DNA from 3 places in the Neobacillus camarae genome. Region 3 is predicted to be linked to each of the others. Evidence: a T-box and tRNA genes for the amino acid it is inferred to sense, from the RefSeq annotation. Region 3 holds a T-box; the other regions hold tRNA genes.
What was found. A T-box is a leader RNA that pairs with one kind of tRNA and senses whether it is charged. The one in region 3 lies ahead of argS (arginine--tRNA ligase), so its partner is inferred to be a tRNA-Arg.
Positions count from the first base shown of each region.

Region 1 (6,181 bases), 120 kb from region 3:
ATACTCCCTAGTGACCGATAGTGAACCAGTACCGTGAGGGAAAGGTGAAAAGCACCCCGGAAGGGGAGTGAAAGAGATCCTGAAACCGTGTGCCTACAAGTAGTCAGAGCCCGTTTATGGGTGATGGCGTGCCTTTTGTAGAATGAACCGGCGAGTTACGATTGCATGCGAGGTTAAGTTGATGAGACGGAGCCGCAGCGAAAGCGAGTCTTAAGTAGGGCGAAATAGTATGCAGTCGTAGACCCGAAACCAGGTGATCTACCCATGTCCAGGGTGAAGTCCAGGTAACACTGGATGGAGGCCCGAACCGACGCACGTTGAAAAGTGCGCGGATGAGGTGTGGGTAGCGGAGAAATTCCAATCGAACTTGGAGATAGCTGGTTCTCTCCGAAATAGCTTTAGGGCTAGCCTCACGAAGTTAGAGTCTTGGAGGTAGAGCACTGTTTGGACTAGGGGCCCCCATCGGGTTACCGAATTCAGACAAACTCCGAATGCCAAAGACTTATCCGTGGGAGTCAGACTGCGAGTGATAAGATCCGTAGTCAAAAGGGAAACAGCCCAGACCACCAGCTAAGGTCCCAAAGTATACGTTAAGTGGAAAAGGATGTGGAGTTGCTTAGACAACCAGGATGTTGGCTTAGAAGCAGCCACCATTTAAAGAGTGCGTAATAGCTCACTGGTCGAGTGACTCTGCGCCGAAAATGTACCGGGGCTAAACGTATCACCGAAGCTGTGGATTGACATCTTCGATGTCAGTGGTAGGAGAGCGTTCTAAGGGCGTTGAAGCTAGACCGTAAGGACTGGTGGAGCGCTTAGAAGTGAGAATGCCGGTATGAGTAGCGAAAGATGAGTGAGAATCTCATCCACCGTATGCCTAAGGTTTCCTGAGGAAGGCTCGTCCGCTCAGGGTTAGTCGGGACCTAAGCCGAGGCCGAAAGGCGTAGGCGATGGACAACAGGTTGATATTCCTGTACCACCTCTTTATCGTTTGAGTGATGGGGGGACGCAGGAGGATAGGGTAAGCGCACTGCTGGTTATGTGCGTCTAAGCAGTTAGGCTGGTGAATAGGAAAATCCGTTCACCGTAAGGCTCAAGCTGTGACAGCGAGGGAAATAGAGTACCGAAGTTCCTGATTCCACACTGCCAAGAAAAGCCTCTAGCGAGATAAAAGGTGCCCGTACCGCAAACCGACACAGGTAGGCGAGGAGAGAATCCTAAGGTGAGCGAGAGAACTCTCGTTAAGGAACTCGGCAAAATGACCCCGTAACTTCGGGAGAAGGGGTGCTTACTGGGGTGAATAGCCTCGGTAAGCCGCAGTGAATAGGCCCAGGCGACTGTTTAGCAAAAACACAGGTCTCTGCGAAGCCGCAAGGCGAAGTATAGGGGCTGACGCCTGCCCGGTGCTGGAAGGTTAAGAGGAGGGGTTAGCTGCAAAGCGAAGCTCTGAATCGAAGCCCCAGTAAACGGCGGCCGTAACTATAACGGTCCTAAGGTAGCGAAATTCCTTGTCGGGTAAGTTCCGACCCGCACGAAAGGCGTAACGATCTGGGCACTGTCTCAACGAGAGACTCGGTGAAATTATAGTACCTGTGAAGATGCAGGTTACCCGCGACAGGACGGAAAGACCCCATGGAGCTTTACTGTAGCCTGATATTGAATTTTGGTACAGCTTGTACAGGATAGGTAGGAGCCTGAGAAGCCGGAGCGCCAGCTTCGGTGGAGGCGTCGGTGGGATACTACCCTGGCTGTATTGAAATTCTAACCCGCATCCCTTATCGGGATGGGAGACAGTGTCAGGTGGGCAGTTTGACTGGGGCGGTCGCCTCCTAAAGAGTAACGGAGGCGCCCAAAGGTTCCCTCAGAATGGTTGGAAATCATTCGCAGAGTGTAAAGGCACAAGGGAGCTTGACTGCGAGACCTACAAGTCGAGCAGGGACGAAAGTCGGGCTTAGTGATCCGGTGGTTCCGCATGGAAGGGCCATCGCTCAACGGATAAAAGCTACCCTGGGGATAACAGGCTTATCTCCCCCAAGAGTCCACATCGACGGGGAGGTTTGGCACCTCGATGTCGGCTCATCGCATCCTGGGGCTGTAGTCGGTCCCAAGGGTTGGGCTGTTCGCCCATTAAAGCGGTACGCGAGCTGGGTTCAGAACGTCGTGAGACAGTTCGGTCCCTATCCGTCGTGGGCGCAGGAAATTTGAGAGGAGCTGTCCTTAGTACGAGAGGACCGGGATGGACGCACCGCTGGTGTACCAGTTGTCTTGCCAAAGGCATCGCTGGGTAGCTATGTGCGGACGGGATAAGTGCTGAAAGCATCTAAGCATGAAGCCCCCCTCAAGATGAGATTTCCCATAGCGTCAAGCTAGTAAGATCCCTGAAAGATGATCAGGTTGATAGGTCAGGGGTGGAAGCACGGTGACGTGTGGAGCTGACTGATACTAATCGATCGAGGACTTAACCAAGTCATATATGAAAATGCGAACTCGTTTTATAAAAAAGTTTCTTCTGATTATCCAGTTTTGAGGGAGCGATCTCTCAAGCAAGATAGTCTGGCAGCAATGGCGAGAAGGTCACACCCGTTCCCATACCGAACACGGAAGTTAAGCTTCTCAGCGCCGATGGTAGTTGGGACGCAAGTCCCTGTGAGAGTAGGACGTTGCCAGGCTCGCCCCTTTTGGGGATTTATAAAAGAAATGGCCCCTTGGTCAAGCGGTTAAGACACCGCCCTTTCACGGCGGTAACACGGGTTCGAATCCCGTAGGGGTCACCATTATGGAGGATTAGCTCAGCTGGGAGAGCATCTGCCTTACAAGCAGAGGGTCGGCGGTTCGATCCCGTCATCCTCCACCATATGTTTTTGAGCCATTAGCTCAGTCGGTAGAGCATCTGACTTTTAATCAGAGGGTCGAAGGTTCGAGTCCTTCATGGCTCACCACTTGAATTATGCGGGTGTGGCGGAATTGGCAGACGCACCAGACTTAGGATCTGGCGCCGCAAGGCGTGGGGGTTCGACTCCCTTCACCCGCACCATTTATTTGCGGAAGTAGTTCAGTGGTAGAACACCACCTTGCCAAGGTGGGGGTCGCGGGTTCGAATCCCGTCTTCCGCTCCAATAAAAAATGCGCCCGTAGCTCAATTGGATAGAGCGTCTGACTACGGATCAGAAGGTTATGGGTTCGACTCCTTTCGGGCGCGCTATATCGGGAAATAGCTCAGCTTGGTAGAGCACTTGGTTTGGGACCAAGGGGTCGCAGGTTCGAATCCTGTTTTCCCGACCATCTAATAATGGGGCCTTAGCTCAGCTGGGAGAGCGCCTGCTTTGCACGCAGGAGGTCAGCGGTTCGATCCCGCTAGGCTCCACTTAGTTTCTATATTAATATGGCGGTGTAGCTCAGCTGGCTAGAGCGTACGGTTCATACCCGTAAGGTCGGGGGTTCGATCCCCTCCGCCGCTACTAAAAGTTCATAATGGACCCTTAGCTCAGCTGGTTAGAGCAGACGGCTCATAACCGTCCGGTCGTAGGTTCGAGTCCTACAGGGTCCATTTATTTCGGAGGAATACCCAAGTCTGGCTGAAGGGATCGGTCTTGAAAACCGACAGGCGGGTCATACCGCGCGGGGGTTCGAATCCCTCTTCCTCCTCCATAAAAACACAATTATTATTATCGCGGGGTGGAGCAACGAGCGTTGCTTCGATGAATACGCTGCGAGTTGTACCCATCGAACAGCTGCTTGAATAAGCTTTCTGAGATGGGGACAGTCCATGAAACTATGAGCATGGACCATCTAAATATTTTTTATTACCGCGGGGTGGAGCAGTCCGGTAGCTCGTCGGGCTCATAACCCGAAGGTCGCAGGTTCAAATCCTGCCCCCGCAATTGGTCTGGTAGTTCAGTTGGTTAGAATGCCTGCCTGTCACGCAGGAGGTCGCGGGTTCGAGTCCCGTCCAGACCGTTTCTCAATAAGCTTATTGTTTAAATATATCAATAATTGGCTCAGTAGCTCAGTCGGTAGAGCAATGGACTGAAAATCCATGTGTCGGCGGTTCGATTCCGTCCTGAGCCACCTTTCTCGTGGAGGGGTAGCGAAGTGGCTAAACGCGGCGGACTGTAAATCCGCTCCCTCGGGGTTCGGCGGTTCGAATCCGTCCCCCTCCACCATTTATCTCATTCTTAAAAATATGGCGGCTGTGGCGAAGTGGTTAACGCATCGGATTGTGGTTCCGACATTCGTGGGTTCGATTCCCATCAGCCGCCCCATTTTTCATTTCTTCTTTTTATTATTTTTGGGCTATAGCCAAGCGGTAAGGCAACGGACTTTGACTCCGTCATTCGTAGGTTCAAATCCTGCTAGCCCAGTCAATATGCGGAAGTAGTTCAGTGGTAGAACATCACCTTGCCAAGGTGGGGGTCGCGGGTTCGAATCCCGTCTTCCGCTCCAAAAGTGTGGCAGCATAGCCAAGTGGTAAGGCAGAGGTCTGCAAAACCTTCACCACCGGTTCAAATCCGGTTGCTGCCTCCAGTAATAATATGCCGGTGTGGCGGAATTGGCAGACGCGCACGACTCAAAATCGTGTTCCGTAAGGAGTGTCGGTTCGACCCCGACCACCGGTACCATTTTGCGGGTGTAGTTTAGTGGTAAAACCACAGCCTTCCAAGCTGTTGTTGTGGGTTCGATTCCCATCACCCGCTCCATCTTGATTAATTCAAAGCAATATATTATAATGGGCCTATAGCTCAGCTGGTTAGAGCGCACGCCTGATAAGCGTGAGGTCGATGGTTCAAGTCCATTTAGGCCCATCATTTTGATTATTCCGCAGTAGCTCAGTGGTAGAGCTATCGGCTGTTAACCGATCGGTCGTAGGTTCGAGTCCTACCTGCGGAGCCATTTACATATTACAATTACTGGCCGTTGGGCCTTTTTTTTATGCCCAAAGATACCATCTAATGTCTTCTTCAATTTTCCCCGGTGTACAAAGAAAAAACCTCTTCCCAATTCCATCTTTCATAATAATAACTGCCTATGTTGATATTTTTGATCCACTGTCTTTCCTTCAATTGATCGAGTCGGGTTACATATACATAAGCTGTTTCACGATTTGTCCGAATCCAATATAGCTGGTTATGATCATTGTCCGGTGCAAAGTCGCCTTCATCTTTTGCGGGGGAAGTAATCGGCTTCTGCTCCATTGTATGGATGTTTATTTTGATTAAACGGGGCAGAGGTCTATCCTTCAGCTTCGTCCACTCAGACGCCTTGGAGCGGGAAACAAAAAGCGTTTGATTGTTTGCCCATGTCAAATCACGGTCTACAAAACCATTAGGTGTCATGCCCTTTTTATGGAGACTGGCTGCACTCAAGACGGCTGCCTGTTTATTGCTGGTTGCTTCCCTTCCGGTTCCTCTAATATAACCCACAAGGTTTTGGGAAGGGGCCCAGCGAAACCAGTCTGGGTAATTTAACATCTCATCCACTCTGTGAAATACCCGTCTATTATCCGACAAAAGGCAAAGGGTGTTGCCGTCTGCTGAAAGTGAAGCGGTTGGTGTCAGCAGAAAACTAATCCATTTTTGGTCCTGTGACCATTTAAATGGACTGGTACCTACATAGTATTCGTTTTTACCAACAGGTATTCTGTAAAAGTGCTCAATGCTTGGCTTTCTGTACATGTAAATCTTTAATAAAAGAATATCGGAATGGAGTTCGCTGGATTCCTTTTTGGAAACCAGCAGTCCGTTTCCTTTTGGAAGCCAAGAAAAGTTATCCAATTTTCCTGCCATCTGCTGGGCACGCAATGGCTTTGGAAGCTGAGCCGTAACTACATTCAGGGTTTGATTGACCATGAAACCCAGTATATTCTTATTTGGGGACCATTGAAAATTAGACCTGGTATTGGGATGGATTTGAAAATGCTTGCGTTCTTTTAGATGATATACCCACAACTCTCCGTAGCCGTTTTCCACTTCTTTTCCTTTTTGATAGGCAACCCACTTGCCGTCATGAGACCATTTCGGATAACGGATATAACCGCCGTTTGTGACTTGCTGTTCCGCATTTCCTTTTTTAATCCACAGGTCATTGTTTCGAATAAAAGCGGCTTTAGGCCCTTTATCAGACGTTTCTGCATGAATGGGCTCATAAATAGGCAACAATACCCCTATAAACAGGATGATCATTATTT
Region 1 covers NZ_JBUCKX010000004.1:249,521-255,701, forward strand. Annotated here, with positions in the region: rRNA gene ACY8D0_RS22590 (23S ribosomal RNA) at 1-2,463, shown strand, start outside; rRNA gene rrf (5S ribosomal RNA) at 2,550-2,666, shown strand; tRNA gene ACY8D0_RS22600 (tRNA-Glu) at 2,697-2,771, shown strand; tRNA gene ACY8D0_RS22605 (tRNA-Val) at 2,776-2,851, shown strand; tRNA gene ACY8D0_RS22610 (tRNA-Lys) at 2,861-2,936, shown strand; tRNA gene ACY8D0_RS22615 (tRNA-Leu) at 2,947-3,031, shown strand; tRNA gene ACY8D0_RS22620 (tRNA-Gly) at 3,039-3,113, shown strand; tRNA gene ACY8D0_RS22625 (tRNA-Arg) at 3,123-3,196, shown strand; tRNA gene ACY8D0_RS22630 (tRNA-Pro) at 3,203-3,279, shown strand; tRNA gene ACY8D0_RS22635 (tRNA-Ala) at 3,289-3,361, shown strand; tRNA gene ACY8D0_RS22640 (tRNA-Met) at 3,382-3,455, shown strand; tRNA gene ACY8D0_RS22645 (tRNA-Ile) at 3,471-3,544, shown strand; tRNA gene ACY8D0_RS22650 (tRNA-Ser) at 3,553-3,645, shown strand; tRNA gene ACY8D0_RS22655 (tRNA-Met) at 3,805-3,878, shown strand; tRNA gene ACY8D0_RS22660 (tRNA-Asp) at 3,881-3,954, shown strand; tRNA gene ACY8D0_RS22665 (tRNA-Phe) at 3,993-4,065, shown strand; tRNA gene ACY8D0_RS22670 (tRNA-Tyr) at 4,076-4,160, shown strand; tRNA gene ACY8D0_RS22675 (tRNA-His) at 4,184-4,259, shown strand; tRNA gene ACY8D0_RS22680 (tRNA-Gln) at 4,287-4,358, shown strand; tRNA gene ACY8D0_RS22685 (tRNA-Gly) at 4,366-4,440, shown strand; tRNA gene ACY8D0_RS22690 (tRNA-Cys) at 4,448-4,521, shown strand; tRNA gene ACY8D0_RS22695 (tRNA-Leu) at 4,532-4,616, shown strand; tRNA gene ACY8D0_RS22700 (tRNA-Gly) at 4,621-4,694, shown strand; tRNA gene ACY8D0_RS22705 (tRNA-Ile) at 4,726-4,799, shown strand; tRNA gene ACY8D0_RS22710 (tRNA-Asn) at 4,813-4,887, shown strand; gene ACY8D0_RS22715 (translocation protein TolB) at 4,956-6,181, opposite strand, start outside.
Region 1: it encodes a tRNA-Arg, which carries the amino acid that the T-box ahead of argS (arginine--tRNA ligase) is inferred to sense. The anticodon was not compared.

Region 2 (6,181 bases), on a different contig from region 3:
CGTTCATCCAGCCCATATTCCATTTATAATCAAATCCCAAGCCCCCATACTGGACAGGTCCAGTCACGTTAGGAAAGTCCGTTGAATCCTCACCAATCATTAAAACAGAAGGGGTGTGGTCATGGATCTCTTTGTTCAGCTTTTTTAAAAATTCTATCCCGAAAGGATTTTTCTCCTTTAATCCCTTACTGTTAGGCCAGTAGATGATATTGGCCACAGCATCCATCCTAAAACCGTCAACATGGAAATAATCCATCCAATAGATCGCGTTTGATATGAGAAAGCTTTGCACTTCTCCCTTTCCAAGGTCAAAGTTTGCTGTCCCCCATACCAAATTTTCTCTGTCGCCATGATGGGTATAGGAATAAAGGTGCGTACCATCGAATTGATAGAGCCCATGCGCATCCTTGCAGAAATGACCCGGTACCCAATCAAGGATGACCCCTACTTTATGTTTATGACATTCGTCCACAAAATATTGAAAGTCATCTGGGGTTCCGTACCTGGATGTTACGGAAAAATAGCCAGTTCCTTGATATCCCCATGAATCGTCAAGGGGATGCTCAACAATCGGCAATAATTCAATATGGGTAAATCCATGCTCGGTTACATAGGGAATTAGTTCTGCAGCAAGTTCCCGATAGGTCAGAAACTCCCCATCTTGTTTTTTCAACCAAGATCCGATGTGGACTTCATAAATGACAGCAGGCTCCGATAGATAATTTTTCCTGAGCTTGCGTTCCATCCAATCTTGGTCATTCCAATGAAATTCATCCAATGTATATACAATGGAGGCCGTATTGGGTCTTAATTCGGAGTAAAAGGCAAACGGGTCGGCCTTCAGGAGTATTTCGTTCGTTTGCGTGAGTATCTCATACTTATAAATACATCCTTCCAGGTCTTGATTAATGACAAGAACCCATACTCCTTCATCATTCACTTTTTTTAATTTATGCCCTTTACCATTCCAATGATTAAAATCGCCGACCAGCCTTACTTCAAGTGCGTTCGGGGCCCAAACACAAAAACGTGTCCGGGTTTGAGTGGAATCTTTAAAAACATGGGCACCAAAAAGGTGATGACTTTGAAATAAGTTTCCCTCATGAAATAAATGCAATTGATAGTCCGTTGGAAATAATGTATTTACTATCATGACTTTCCTCATTCCCATTGAAGATATGTTTTACAAGTTTCAATTATAAGTGGAAAGTTATTATAATACTCGAAATACTTTTTTATCTTTTCTGACAAGAGTCCGTAACAGAACTCATATTGCGACAAACTTTCAACTTTTTCGATAAGATATGATATTTTTCACAACTCAAAGCGACAAAAGACAACAAACTTTTTATGTAAGATGTACTTACGAAAAGCCAAATATTATGTCAGATATTTTTACAGTGATACTAATTTTGGGGGGAGATTGGAGATTATTATGTGGAAGGGCTTTCATAATTCGATATATTTTTGCTCTCTGCTAGTCCTGTGACACGATTGTTTAGAACTGCTCCTATTTACCCTGGCTGCTGACTTTTCACCTCCTCGGTAGTTTGGAGTCGTCCCAATTTACCATAGCTACTTTTTATTCCCATTCTGGTTCGTTTGGAGCCATTTCTATTTACCCTGGTTACTCTTATTTCACCTTATCGGTCGTTTGGAGACATATCTCCATTTCCACTGGCTGCTTTTGTTCTTAAACGACAAAAAAAGCTGATGACTAATTGTCATCAGCTTTTTTGTATGACCCCTACGGGATTCGAACCCGTGTTACCGCCGTGAAAGGGCGGTGTCTTAACCGCTTGACCAAGGGGCCAATAACAGAGAAGAAGGGATTCGAACCCTCGCGCCGCTTACGCGACCTACTCCCTTAGCAGGGGAGCCCCTTGAGCCACTTGGGTACTTCTCTATATGGCTCCGCAGGTAGGACTCGAACCTACGACCGATCGGTTAACAGCCGATAGCTCTACCACTGAGCTACTGCGGAATAATATAAAATGGTGGGCCTAAATGGACTTGAACCATCGACCTCACGCTTATCAGGCGTGCGCTCTAACCAGCTGAGCTATAGGCCCATAGATTGGAGCGGGTGATGGGAATCGAACCCACAACAACAGCTTGGAAGGCTGTGGTTTTACCACTAAACTACACCCGCAAATAGAGTAATTTAATAAAGGGCGATTGATGGGAATCGAACCCACGAATGCCAGAGCCACAATCTGGTGTGTTAACCACTTCACCACAACCGCCATACTATTTTTAAAAAATAATATTAAAGGTGGCTCAGGACGGAATCGAACCGCCGACACAAGGATTTTCAGTCCTTTGCTCTACCGACTGAGCTACTGAGCCATAAGTGGCGGTCTGGACGGGACTCGAACCCGCGACCTCCTGCGTGACAGGCAGGCATTCTAACCAACTGAACTACCAGACCGAATTGCGGGGGCAGGATTTGAACCTGCGACCTTCGGGTTATGAGCCCGACGAGCTACCGGACTGCTCCACCCCGCGATAATAAAATATTTAGTTTGTCCATGCTCTTAAAAAGTAACATGGAGGAGGAAGAGGGATTCGAACCCCCGCGCGGTTTAACCCGCCTGTCGGTTTTCAAGACCGATCCCTTCAGCCGAACTTGGGTATTCCTCCGTACTATAATAAGACTACTGGTGGACCTTGTAGGACTCGAACCTACGACCGGACGGTTATGAGCCGTCTGCTCTAACCAGCTGAGCTAAAGGTCCAATTAATATTGGTAGCGGCGGAGGGGATCGAACCCCCGACCTTACGGGTATGAACCGTACGCTCTAGCCAGCTGAGCTACACCGCCAAAATATTGTACATAATTATGGTGGAGCCTAGCGGGATCGAACCGCTGACCTCCTGCGTGCAAAGCAGGCGCTCTCCCAGCTGAGCTAAGGCCCCATCTTATATTAATGGTCGGGAAAACAGGATTCGAACCTGCGACCCCTTGGTCCCAAACCAAGTGCTCTACCAAGCTGAGCTATTTCCCGATATGGCGCGCCCGAAAGGAGTCGAACCCATAACCTTCTGATCCGTAGTCAGACGCTCTATCCAATTGAGCTACGGGCGCATTATTAAATGGTGCCGAGGACCGGAATCGAACCGGTACGGTAGTCACCTACCGCAGGATTTTAAGTCCTGTGCGTCTGCCAGTTCCGCCACCCCGGCACTAATGGAGCGGAAGACGGGATTCGAACCCGCGACCCCCACCTTGGCAAGGTGGTGTTCTACCACTGAACTACTTCCGCATATAACAATCAAATGGTGCGGGTGAAGGGAGTCGAACCCCCACGCCTTGCGGCGCCAGATCCTAAGTCTGGTGCGTCTGCCAATTCCGCCACACCCGCATATTTCATTTAAATGGTGAGCCATGAAGGACTCGAACCTTCGACCCTCTGATTAAAAGTCAGATGCTCTACCGACTGAGCTAATGGCTCAAAAAAGTGGTGCCGGCTAGAGGACTTGAACCCCCAACCTACTGATTACAAGTCAGTTGCTCTACCAATTGAGCTAAACCGGCATAATATGGTGGAGGATGACGGGATCGAACCGCCGACCCTCTGCTTGTAAGGCAGATGCTCTCCCAGCTGAGCTAATCCTCCATATTAAAAGCCTGGCAACGTCCTACTCTCACAGGGGCTTTCGCCCCAACTACCATCGGCGCTGAGAAGCTTAACTTCCGTGTTCGGTATGGGAACGGGTGTGACTTTCTCGCCATTGCTGCCAGACCATCTATTCGACACTAATTTATTATAATGTCTTTTTTATATTTTGCAAGAGGAAATTTTAATATTTCATCATTCCCTCAAAACTGGATAACCAAAGAAACCTTTGTAAAACGAGTTCGCATTTTTAAATATGACTTGGTTAAGTCCTCGATCGATTAGTATCAGTCAGCTCCACACGTCACCGTGCTTCCACCCCTGACCTATCAACCTGATCATCTTTCAGGGATCTTACTAGCTTGACGCTATGGGAAATCTCATCTTGAGGGGGGCTTCATGCTTAGATGCTTTCAGCACTTATCCCGTCCGCACATAGCTACCCAGCGATGCCTTTGGCAAGACAACTGGTACACCAGCGGTGCGTCCATCCCGGTCCTCTCGTACTAAGGACAGCTCCTCTCAAATTTCCTGCGCCCACGACGGATAGGGACCGAACTGTCTCACGACGTTCTGAACCCAGCTCGCGTACCGCTTTAATGGGCGAACAGCCCAACCCTTGGGACCGACTACAGCCCCAGGATGCGATGAGCCGACATCGAGGTGCCAAACCTCCCCGTCGATGTGGACTCTTGGGGGAGATAAGCCTGTTATCCCCAGGGTAGCTTTTATCCGTTGAGCGATGGCCCTTCCATGCGGAACCACCGGATCACTAAGCCCGACTTTCGTCCCTGCTCGACTTGTAGGTCTCGCAGTCAAGCTCCCTTGTGCCTTTACACTCTGCGAATGATTTCCAACCATTCTGAGGGAACCTTTGGGCGCCTCCGTTACTCTTTAGGAGGCGACCGCCCCAGTCAAACTGCCCACCTGACACTGTCTCCCATCCCGATAAGGGATGCGGGTTAGAATTTCAATACAGCCAGGGTAGTATCCCACCGACGCCTCCACCGAAGCTGGCGCTCCGGCTTCTCAGGCTCCTACCTATCCTGTACAAGCTGTACCAAAATTCAATATCAGGCTACAGTAAAGCTCCATGGGGTCTTTCCGTCCTGTCGCGGGTAACCTGCATCTTCACAGGTACTATAATTTCACCGAGTCTCTCGTTGAGACAGTGCCCAGATCGTTACGCCTTTCGTGCGGGTCGGAACTTACCCGACAAGGAATTTCGCTACCTTAGGACCGTTATAGTTACGGCCGCCGTTTACTGGGGCTTCGATTCAGAGCTTCGCTTTGCAGCTAACCCCTCCTCTTAACCTTCCAGCACCGGGCAGGCGTCAGCCCCTATACTTCGCCTTGCGGCTTCGCAGAGACCTGTGTTTTTGCTAAACAGTCGCCTGGGCCTATTCACTGCGGCTTACCGAGGCTATTCACCCCAGTAAGCACCCCTTCTCCCGAAGTTACGGGGTCATTTTGCCGAGTTCCTTAACGAGAGTTCTCTCGCTCACCTTAGGATTCTCTCCTCGCCTACCTGTGTCGGTTTGCGGTACGGGCACCTTTTATCTCGCTAGAGGCTTTTCTTGGCAGTGTGGAATCAGGAACTTCGGTACTCTATTTCCCTCGCTGTCACAGCTTGAGCCTTACGGTGAACGGATTTTCCTATTCACCAGCCTAACTGCTTAGACGCACATAACCAGCAGTGCGCTTACCCTATCCTCCTGCGTCCCCCCATCACTCAAACGATAAAGAGGTGGTACAGGAATATCAACCTGTTGTCCATCGCCTACGCCTTTCGGCCTCGGCTTAGGTCCCGACTAACCCTGAGCGGACGAGCCTTCCTCAGGAAACCTTAGGCATACGGTGGATGAGATTCTCACTCATCTTTCGCTACTCATACCGGCATTCTCACTTCTAAGCGCTCCACCAGTCCTTACGGTCTAGCTTCAACGCCCTTAGAACGCTCTCCTACCACTGACATCGAAGATGTCAATCCACAGCTTCGGTGATACGTTTAGCCCCGGTACATTTTCGGCGCAGAGTCACTCGACCAGTGAGCTATTACGCACTCTTTAAATGGTGGCTGCTTCTAAGCCAACATCCTGGTTGTCTAAGCAACTCCACATCCTTTTCCACTTAACGTATACTTTGGGACCTTAGCTGGTGGTCTGGGCTGTTTCCCTTTTGACTACGGATCTTATCACTCGCAGTCTGACTCCCACGGATAAGTCTTTGGCATTCGGAGTTTGTCTGAATTCGGTAACCCGATGGGGGCCCCTAGTCCAAACAGTGCTCTACCTCCAAGACTCTAACTTCGTGAGGCTAGCCCTAAAGCTATTTCGGAGAGAACCAGCTATCTCCAAGTTCGATTGGAATTTCTCCGCTACCCACACCTCATCCGCGCACTTTTCAACGTGCGTCGGTTCGGGCCTCCATCCAGTGTTACCTGGACTTCACCCTGGACATGGGTAGATCACCTGGTTTCGGGTCTACGACTGCATACTATTTCGCCCTACTTAAGACTCGCTTTCGCTGCGGCTCCGTCTCATCAACTTAACCTCGCATGC
Region 2 covers NZ_JBUCKX010000002.1:1,458,493-1,464,673, reverse strand. Annotated here, with positions in the region: gene glgB (1,4-alpha-glucan branching protein GlgB) at 1-1,153, opposite strand, end outside; tRNA gene ACY8D0_RS14700 (tRNA-Glu) at 1,742-1,813, opposite strand; tRNA gene ACY8D0_RS14695 (tRNA-Ser) at 1,819-1,906, opposite strand; tRNA gene ACY8D0_RS14690 (tRNA-Asn) at 1,910-1,984, opposite strand; tRNA gene ACY8D0_RS14685 (tRNA-Ile) at 1,996-2,072, opposite strand; tRNA gene ACY8D0_RS14680 (tRNA-Gly) at 2,079-2,152, opposite strand; tRNA gene ACY8D0_RS14675 (tRNA-His) at 2,174-2,246, opposite strand; tRNA gene ACY8D0_RS14670 (tRNA-Phe) at 2,277-2,349, opposite strand; tRNA gene ACY8D0_RS14665 (tRNA-Asp) at 2,355-2,431, opposite strand; tRNA gene ACY8D0_RS14660 (tRNA-Met) at 2,435-2,508, opposite strand; tRNA gene ACY8D0_RS14655 (tRNA-Ser) at 2,551-2,643, opposite strand; tRNA gene ACY8D0_RS14650 (tRNA-Ile) at 2,662-2,738, opposite strand; tRNA gene ACY8D0_RS14645 (tRNA-Met) at 2,748-2,824, opposite strand; tRNA gene ACY8D0_RS14640 (tRNA-Ala) at 2,844-2,919, opposite strand; tRNA gene ACY8D0_RS14635 (tRNA-Pro) at 2,932-3,008, opposite strand; tRNA gene ACY8D0_RS14630 (tRNA-Arg) at 3,012-3,088, opposite strand; tRNA gene ACY8D0_RS14625 (tRNA-Leu) at 3,098-3,186, opposite strand; tRNA gene ACY8D0_RS14620 (tRNA-Gly) at 3,192-3,266, opposite strand; tRNA gene ACY8D0_RS14615 (tRNA-Leu) at 3,281-3,365, opposite strand; tRNA gene ACY8D0_RS14610 (tRNA-Lys) at 3,380-3,455, opposite strand; tRNA gene ACY8D0_RS14605 (tRNA-Thr) at 3,463-3,538, opposite strand; tRNA gene ACY8D0_RS14600 (tRNA-Val) at 3,545-3,620, opposite strand; rRNA gene rrf (5S ribosomal RNA) at 3,630-3,746, opposite strand; rRNA gene ACY8D0_RS14590 (23S ribosomal RNA) at 3,882-6,181, opposite strand, start outside.
Region 2: it encodes a tRNA-Arg, which carries the amino acid that the T-box ahead of argS (arginine--tRNA ligase) is inferred to sense. The anticodon was not compared.

Region 3 (6,181 bases):
CTGATGCGAATGCCCGTAAAAGCAAAAATAAGGTGATGCCCGAAACAGGTGTTCCGAGGGCAACGTGGTTGGCAGCAGGAACATGGCCAGTTGCCATTTTGAACAAGCCGGCCCCGATTAAAACAAATAGACCGATCACAAACATATAAACCGGATACGCCAAAACAGTGGCCGATTCTGTGATTCCTCGCAGATTTAGAACCGTAATAAATGCTACTAAAATACACGCAATCAAGACGGTATAGGGATGTAATGCGGGAAACGCGGATGTAATGGCATCCGTGCCCGCGGACACACTAACGGCAACCGTCAAGATGTAATCGACTAATAAAGAGCCGCCGGCAATCAGCCCGGCCTTTTCACTGATATTTTCTTTAGAAACAAGATAAGCCCCGCCACCTTGGGGATAGGAAAAAATGATTTGCCGATACGATAAAATCAGTGCTGCCAAAAGGAATAAGACAGCAACGGCAATCGGTACGGAATACCAAAAGGCGATGGTCCCGATGGTCGCGAGCACGATCAAAATTTGCTCGGTTCCATAGGCCACTGACGATAGGGCATCAGAAGACAAAATCGCCAGTGCTTTAAAAATATTCAACTTTTGTTCGCCCAGCTCTGTGGATTTTAGAGGCCGGCCGATTAATAATCGCTTAAAGGATGTAAGCAAAGCTGTCACCTACCTGAAGAGTAAAATACCGATTGATTTTAACACATGTCCGGTGAAAATGTAGACAATTAATTCAACAATATAAAGACAAAACTTCATAGGTATATTCTTTTCTGTTTACAAAAAAAGGTGTCATCCTATTTATGCCAATAAAAAAAGCGCGGGAGCAGGACCATTCTCAAAGACTGTATAAGACTTCAAATGCAGCAAAAAAGCCGTGCAGGCCTCATGCCCGCACGGCTTTTTGTAAAAATCAGCGCCCTTGCTCCACGTATCCTACATGTTCCTTAAACATAAAAAACACATAAAGCAAAATAGAAATTAGGACCGATACAGCCGAAGTCCAGTAAATGGCGCTATAACCAAACATCTGGCCAATTTGCCCAAACGTCATGGCACCAATTCCGACTCCCAAGTCAAAAAATGAAAAGAATGTCGCATTGGCCAATCCCCGGCGGGTCATTGGGGCCTTTTCAATCGCCCATGCCTGCAAGGCTGGCTGAACGGTACCAAACCCCAGCCCGTACAGGACTGCAGCCGTATAAAGCGTCATGCTGTTAGGAAGCCAAGCCAATAAGAACATGGCAATTAAAACCAGAAGGCTTCCGGGCACAAATACGGCTATATGGCCTCTGCGGTCATATAGCTGTCCGGCAAAGGCCCTTGTTGCCAATGTGGCCAAGGCATACAGAAGAAAGTACAATTGGATGCCGGCCACATGCTTCTCGGCAGAGTATAACGGAAGAAACGTCGCAATTCCGCCAAAGGTAACCGTCAGAAAGAACAATAGAACGGAAGGTTTTAAAGCACTTTTTTCGTAAACCGCAAGTTTCGCCTTCACCTTTCCGGGCTCGGCTTTTTTGTATTTAATTCTCGATGCCAGCAACAAAGCCAATAGGCCCAATCCCGAACTAATCAAAAATAAATGCTTGAACGGTAAAAACCCGGATAAAGTAAGACCGAGGGATGGTCCGATGGCCATGGCAATATTACCCGATAACCCATAATAGCCCAACCCCTCGCCGCGTCTGGTTGGAGGAATTAAGTCCGTTGCAATCGTGCCTGAAGCAGTGGTTGAAAATCCCCAGCCGACTCCTTGAACCACCCTCATCATAAATAATAAAGCGATGCTGGCCATAAACCCGAACGAACCAACGGAGATGACGAATATCGCCAATCCCGATAAAAACACAATCCCCCGTCCCTTTGTTTCCAGCCAGTTTCCCGCGAAAGGCCTCAGCAACAAGGCCGAAAAGGTAAAAATTCCGACCACGACTCCAATTAGCTGATTATTTCCCCCTAATTTCTCCACATACAGTGGAATGGTGGGAAGAGTCATTTGAAATCCTAAAAATATAAAAAAATTGGCACACACGATAAAAATAAACTCTTTTGTCCATATTCTCTCTTTCGGTTTTCCTATTTGTTGGTCCATTTAACTTCCTCACTTTTTGTGTAGTTTACCCAGATGATGAAAAAAAAGCAAAAACGTCTCTACGATGTAGAAACGTTCATTAGGTCATTACTTAACACTCGCAGCCGCAACCACGCGCTTCATTGCCTGAATTTGGCCCAAGTGCATCGTTTCGTGGAATAAGGCAAAGCTAGTCAGTTCCCCAAAGGTTTCTTGGCCCAGAAACGGAGTCTTGAGGCGTTCATTAAAACTCTCAGCCGGAATTTCTTTCATGCGTTGCAACTGGTCTTGCAGCTGGGCAACCAATTCCTGGACGGACGGAACCTCTCCCTTCCAGTCTGCTGGTTTCGTTCCAGTTGCAAACCACTCCATATACTGCTCCGTTAATTGAGTTGATTTTTTTGGAAAACCAAACATAAACTGCTCGGTAACGGTTAAGACGTGGCCGATGTGCCAATGGATATTATTGTTGAATCCGTCCGGCTGCACATCCACGATTGTTTCGTCCAGCCCTTTAACCGTTTTTAAAAAGTAATTCCTTGTCAGTTCCATCGTTTTGAATATTTGCTCACTCATCCCAATACCTCCCCATTCTTAATCCAAAACCATTTTATACCATTTTATCCTTTGTTTGAAATAAAATGACTTACATTTCTTCGGGTGCAGAAATACCCAATAGGCGCAAGCCTTCCTTCAGGACGACAGTCACACTGTAAACAAGGGCTAAACGGGCTTCTTTCTCCGGACTTTCCTCCAATACTTTGACCTCGGCATAATATTTATTGAATACTTGCCCTAAGTCGATGATATATTTGGCCACTTGGGACGGGTCATAATTTTCGCAGGCCCGCTTAATGCTTGTTGGAAACTCCATTAGCATGCTGACAACCTTCCATTCCTTTTCCCAAGATGATTCATATGTTTGCAATGATGCCGCTCCCTGCCAACCGGCTTTCCGCAATATGGAACAAGCTCTTGCAAAGGTATATTGGACATAGGGGCCAGTTTCACCCTCAAAACGGAGCATTTCCTCGAAGGAAAATTCGATATCATTCATCCGGAAATTTTTTAAATCATGGAAAATAACCGCGCCGACGCCGACTTGCTTGGCTACTTCATGCTTGTTTTGGAGTGATGGATTTTTTGCCTCAATATTGGAGCGGGCCAAATCAATCGATTCTGCCAACACTTCTTCCAATAGGACGACCTTGCCTTTACGGGTCGACATTTTCTTTCCGTCCTTCAGCATCATCCCGAATGGAATATGGACCATTTGGTCTGCCCAGGCAAAGCCCATTTTTTTCAACACCGAGATTAGCTGTTTAAAATGCAGGCTTTGTTCGTGACCCACTACGTAGAGGGATTGGGCAAAGTCATAATGCTCTTTGCGGTAAAGCGCAGCGGCCAAATCACGGGTAGCATAAAGCGTCGCCCCATCCGATTTTTTGATGAGGCATGGCGGCAGCTGTTCTTCTGTCAACTCCACCACCTGTGCCTGGTCGGACTCGACAAGCAGCTGTTGATCCTCTAGCAAATCGACAATCCGGTCCATTTTATCATTGTAAAAAGCTTCACCGGCAAAGGAATCAAACTTCACTCCCATTAAATCGTAAATCCGTGAAAATTCTTTTAGTGATTCATCGCGGAACCATTGCCAAAGTTCCAGCGCTTCTTCGTCACCGTCTTCGAGTTTTTTAAACCAGCTTCTTCCCTCATCGTCCAAGGCTGGGTTTGTCTCTGCTTCGGCGTGGAACTGAACATACAGGGTCAACAATTCCTTAATCGGATTTTGTTGGACCTTTTCGGCATCACCCCAGCGTTTGTATGCACTGATGAGTTTGCCGAATTGCGTGCCCCAATCGCCAAGATGGTTAATTCTAATCGGCTGATACCCGCATTTTTCTACTATCAGAGCAAGAGCGTTTCCGATAACCGTAGACCGCAGGTGGCCCATGGAAAACGGCTTGGCAATATTGGGCGAGGACATATCGATCGTCACCTTGCCGCCATCCCCCGTATTTTGCGCCCCGTACTCCCCCTGCTGGGTAATGATTTGATTCACGATATCTGACGCCACTTGCTGTTTATTTAAAAACGCGTTTACGTAAGCCCCAACGGCTTCTATTTTTTCAAACATCGGCGATTGAATTTTTCCGGAGAGCTCTTGGGCAATTAGATTCGGGGCTTTCCGTTTCATTTTTGCGAGTGCAAAACAAGGGAACGCCAAATCTCCATGCTGTAGGCTTTTAGGTTTTTCTATCAGCTGCGCCAGTGCGTCAATCTCTAATTCTCCACCAAGAGCTGCGGCCAATTCCTCCGCAAACACTTTCTTATACGTCATCTCTTTTTCCTCCCTTTTAAAAAATAAAAAACTCCCGCCTCTTATGTAAAGAGACGAGAGTTACAGTTTCCCGCGGTACCACTCTAATTGTTCGAATTGAACCAGCTTTCCTGCATAACGGAGTAGTCTCCGGCGTGCCCTACTTATTTTCAGGCAGGCATCTCCAAAGTGCGGTTCATTATCCGGTTAACATCAGGCTTGCACCGTCCCTGATTCGCTTTAGCTTCCGGGATAACTACTCTCTTTGTCATTGATTTTTAATTGTATGAATTACCAGATATTATACTGGAAACATACGGCTTTTGCCAGTGACGTTGATGAATTTTTTTAGTTCGGAAATTCTAAAGAGTAAAGGAGGGATATCGATGGCCAGACGAAATAAAATTCTTGTTCCAGAAGCCAGAACCGGCTTGGACCAATTGAAAGCAAGGGTTGTTCAAGCGCAGAGCCCCGAGAATGCCAAGTTTGAAGCCGCCCAGGAAGTGGGTGTTCCGCTTAAAAAAGGCTATAACGGACAGTTGACATCGGAACAGGCCGGAAAGGTCGGCGGCCGGCTTGGCGGAAGCATGGTCCGCGAGCTGGTCAAGATGGCTCAGCAGAACCTAACTAAACAGTAGGTATTCGAAAAGGACCTGTGAAGCGGGTCCTTTTTCTAAGAGACAAAACTGATGGAAGAACAGGCCAAACTGTCTCATATAAAGCCTTTATGGGACAAAACCGGTGTAGGAATTGGCCAAATTGTCTTATATAAGGCCTCTATGAGACAAAACCGATGTAGGAATACACCAAATTGTCTAGTATAAAAAATTCAATAACTTTTTTTAAAAAAGTTTGACAATTTTGTGAAAATTGATGGTAAAATATTCAAAAAGGGGTGAAAGGGTTTGCAAAAAAGACATTTACAAGCACTATTGTTCATGAAAAAAACAGCTGGCTATGCAAGCTGCCTCGGTCTCATTCTTTTAGTGACAGGATTTCTAACCAACGGTGTTGTGAACTACTTTCTAACAGGTTTAGGATTGGGAATTCTTTTCGGCTCGTTTCTGGCCATCTTGATGGGAACCTTTTTATCTCTGATGTCGGAACAGGCTCAACATAGCAAACGGGGACAGTTTATCGTTTTATCGACTGGTAAGTATACTAACCGTAAATTTGCCAAAAGAGAGGGATCACCCTCATTGACCCTGATTCAAGGCGGCTCACGAAGCAGCCGGAAAGCGGGACAAAAAAGAATCGCTAAATAAAAAGAAGAGGTAAGGGATCCTCTTCTTTTTATGTTGCCTCCATTATGAACGCAACAAAAAACCTTTCATCAGTTCAGCAATCTCATCCGAGCTTAATGGTTCATGATTCCTTTCCCAATCGGACAAAAGGGCGACATACATTTTCAGCAGCAAAAAGCTGGTAATTTCCGGATTGATTTTGGGAATAGCCCCTTTAGTCATGGCCGCTTCGACTTTTTGTTTTATATAGGCAATAATTTCGTCCTCTACATGCTGGAGCATGTCCGAAACGGCAATGGTCCCCATTTCCTTTTCTTCTTGGGCAAGTTTTATCATCAGCTGATGCCGGGAACGGAATTCTAAAATTCGGTACAGCCCGCGATGAACATTCTCCGTAAACGGCAAATCGGGTTGCAATACGGCTTCTGCTTCCGAAATCATTTCTTTTACAAGTGAAGACATAATCTCCTCAAACAGCTCTTCCTTGTTTTTAAAAAAGGTATAGATTGTCCCTTTTCCCACATTGGCCAGCT
Region 3 covers NZ_JBUCKX010000004.1:132,501-138,681, reverse strand. Annotated here, with positions in the region: gene ACY8D0_RS22055 (APC family permease) at 1-670, opposite strand, end outside; gene ACY8D0_RS22050 (MFS transporter) at 924-2,105, opposite strand; gene ACY8D0_RS22045 (DinB family protein) at 2,193-2,660, opposite strand; gene argS (arginine--tRNA ligase) at 2,731-4,425, opposite strand; T-box leader at 4,472-4,685, opposite strand; gene ACY8D0_RS22035 (alpha/beta-type small acid-soluble spore protein) at 4,791-5,042, shown strand; gene ACY8D0_RS22030 (hypothetical protein) at 5,310-5,669, shown strand; gene ACY8D0_RS22025 (TetR/AcrR family transcriptional regulator) at 5,712-6,181, opposite strand, start outside.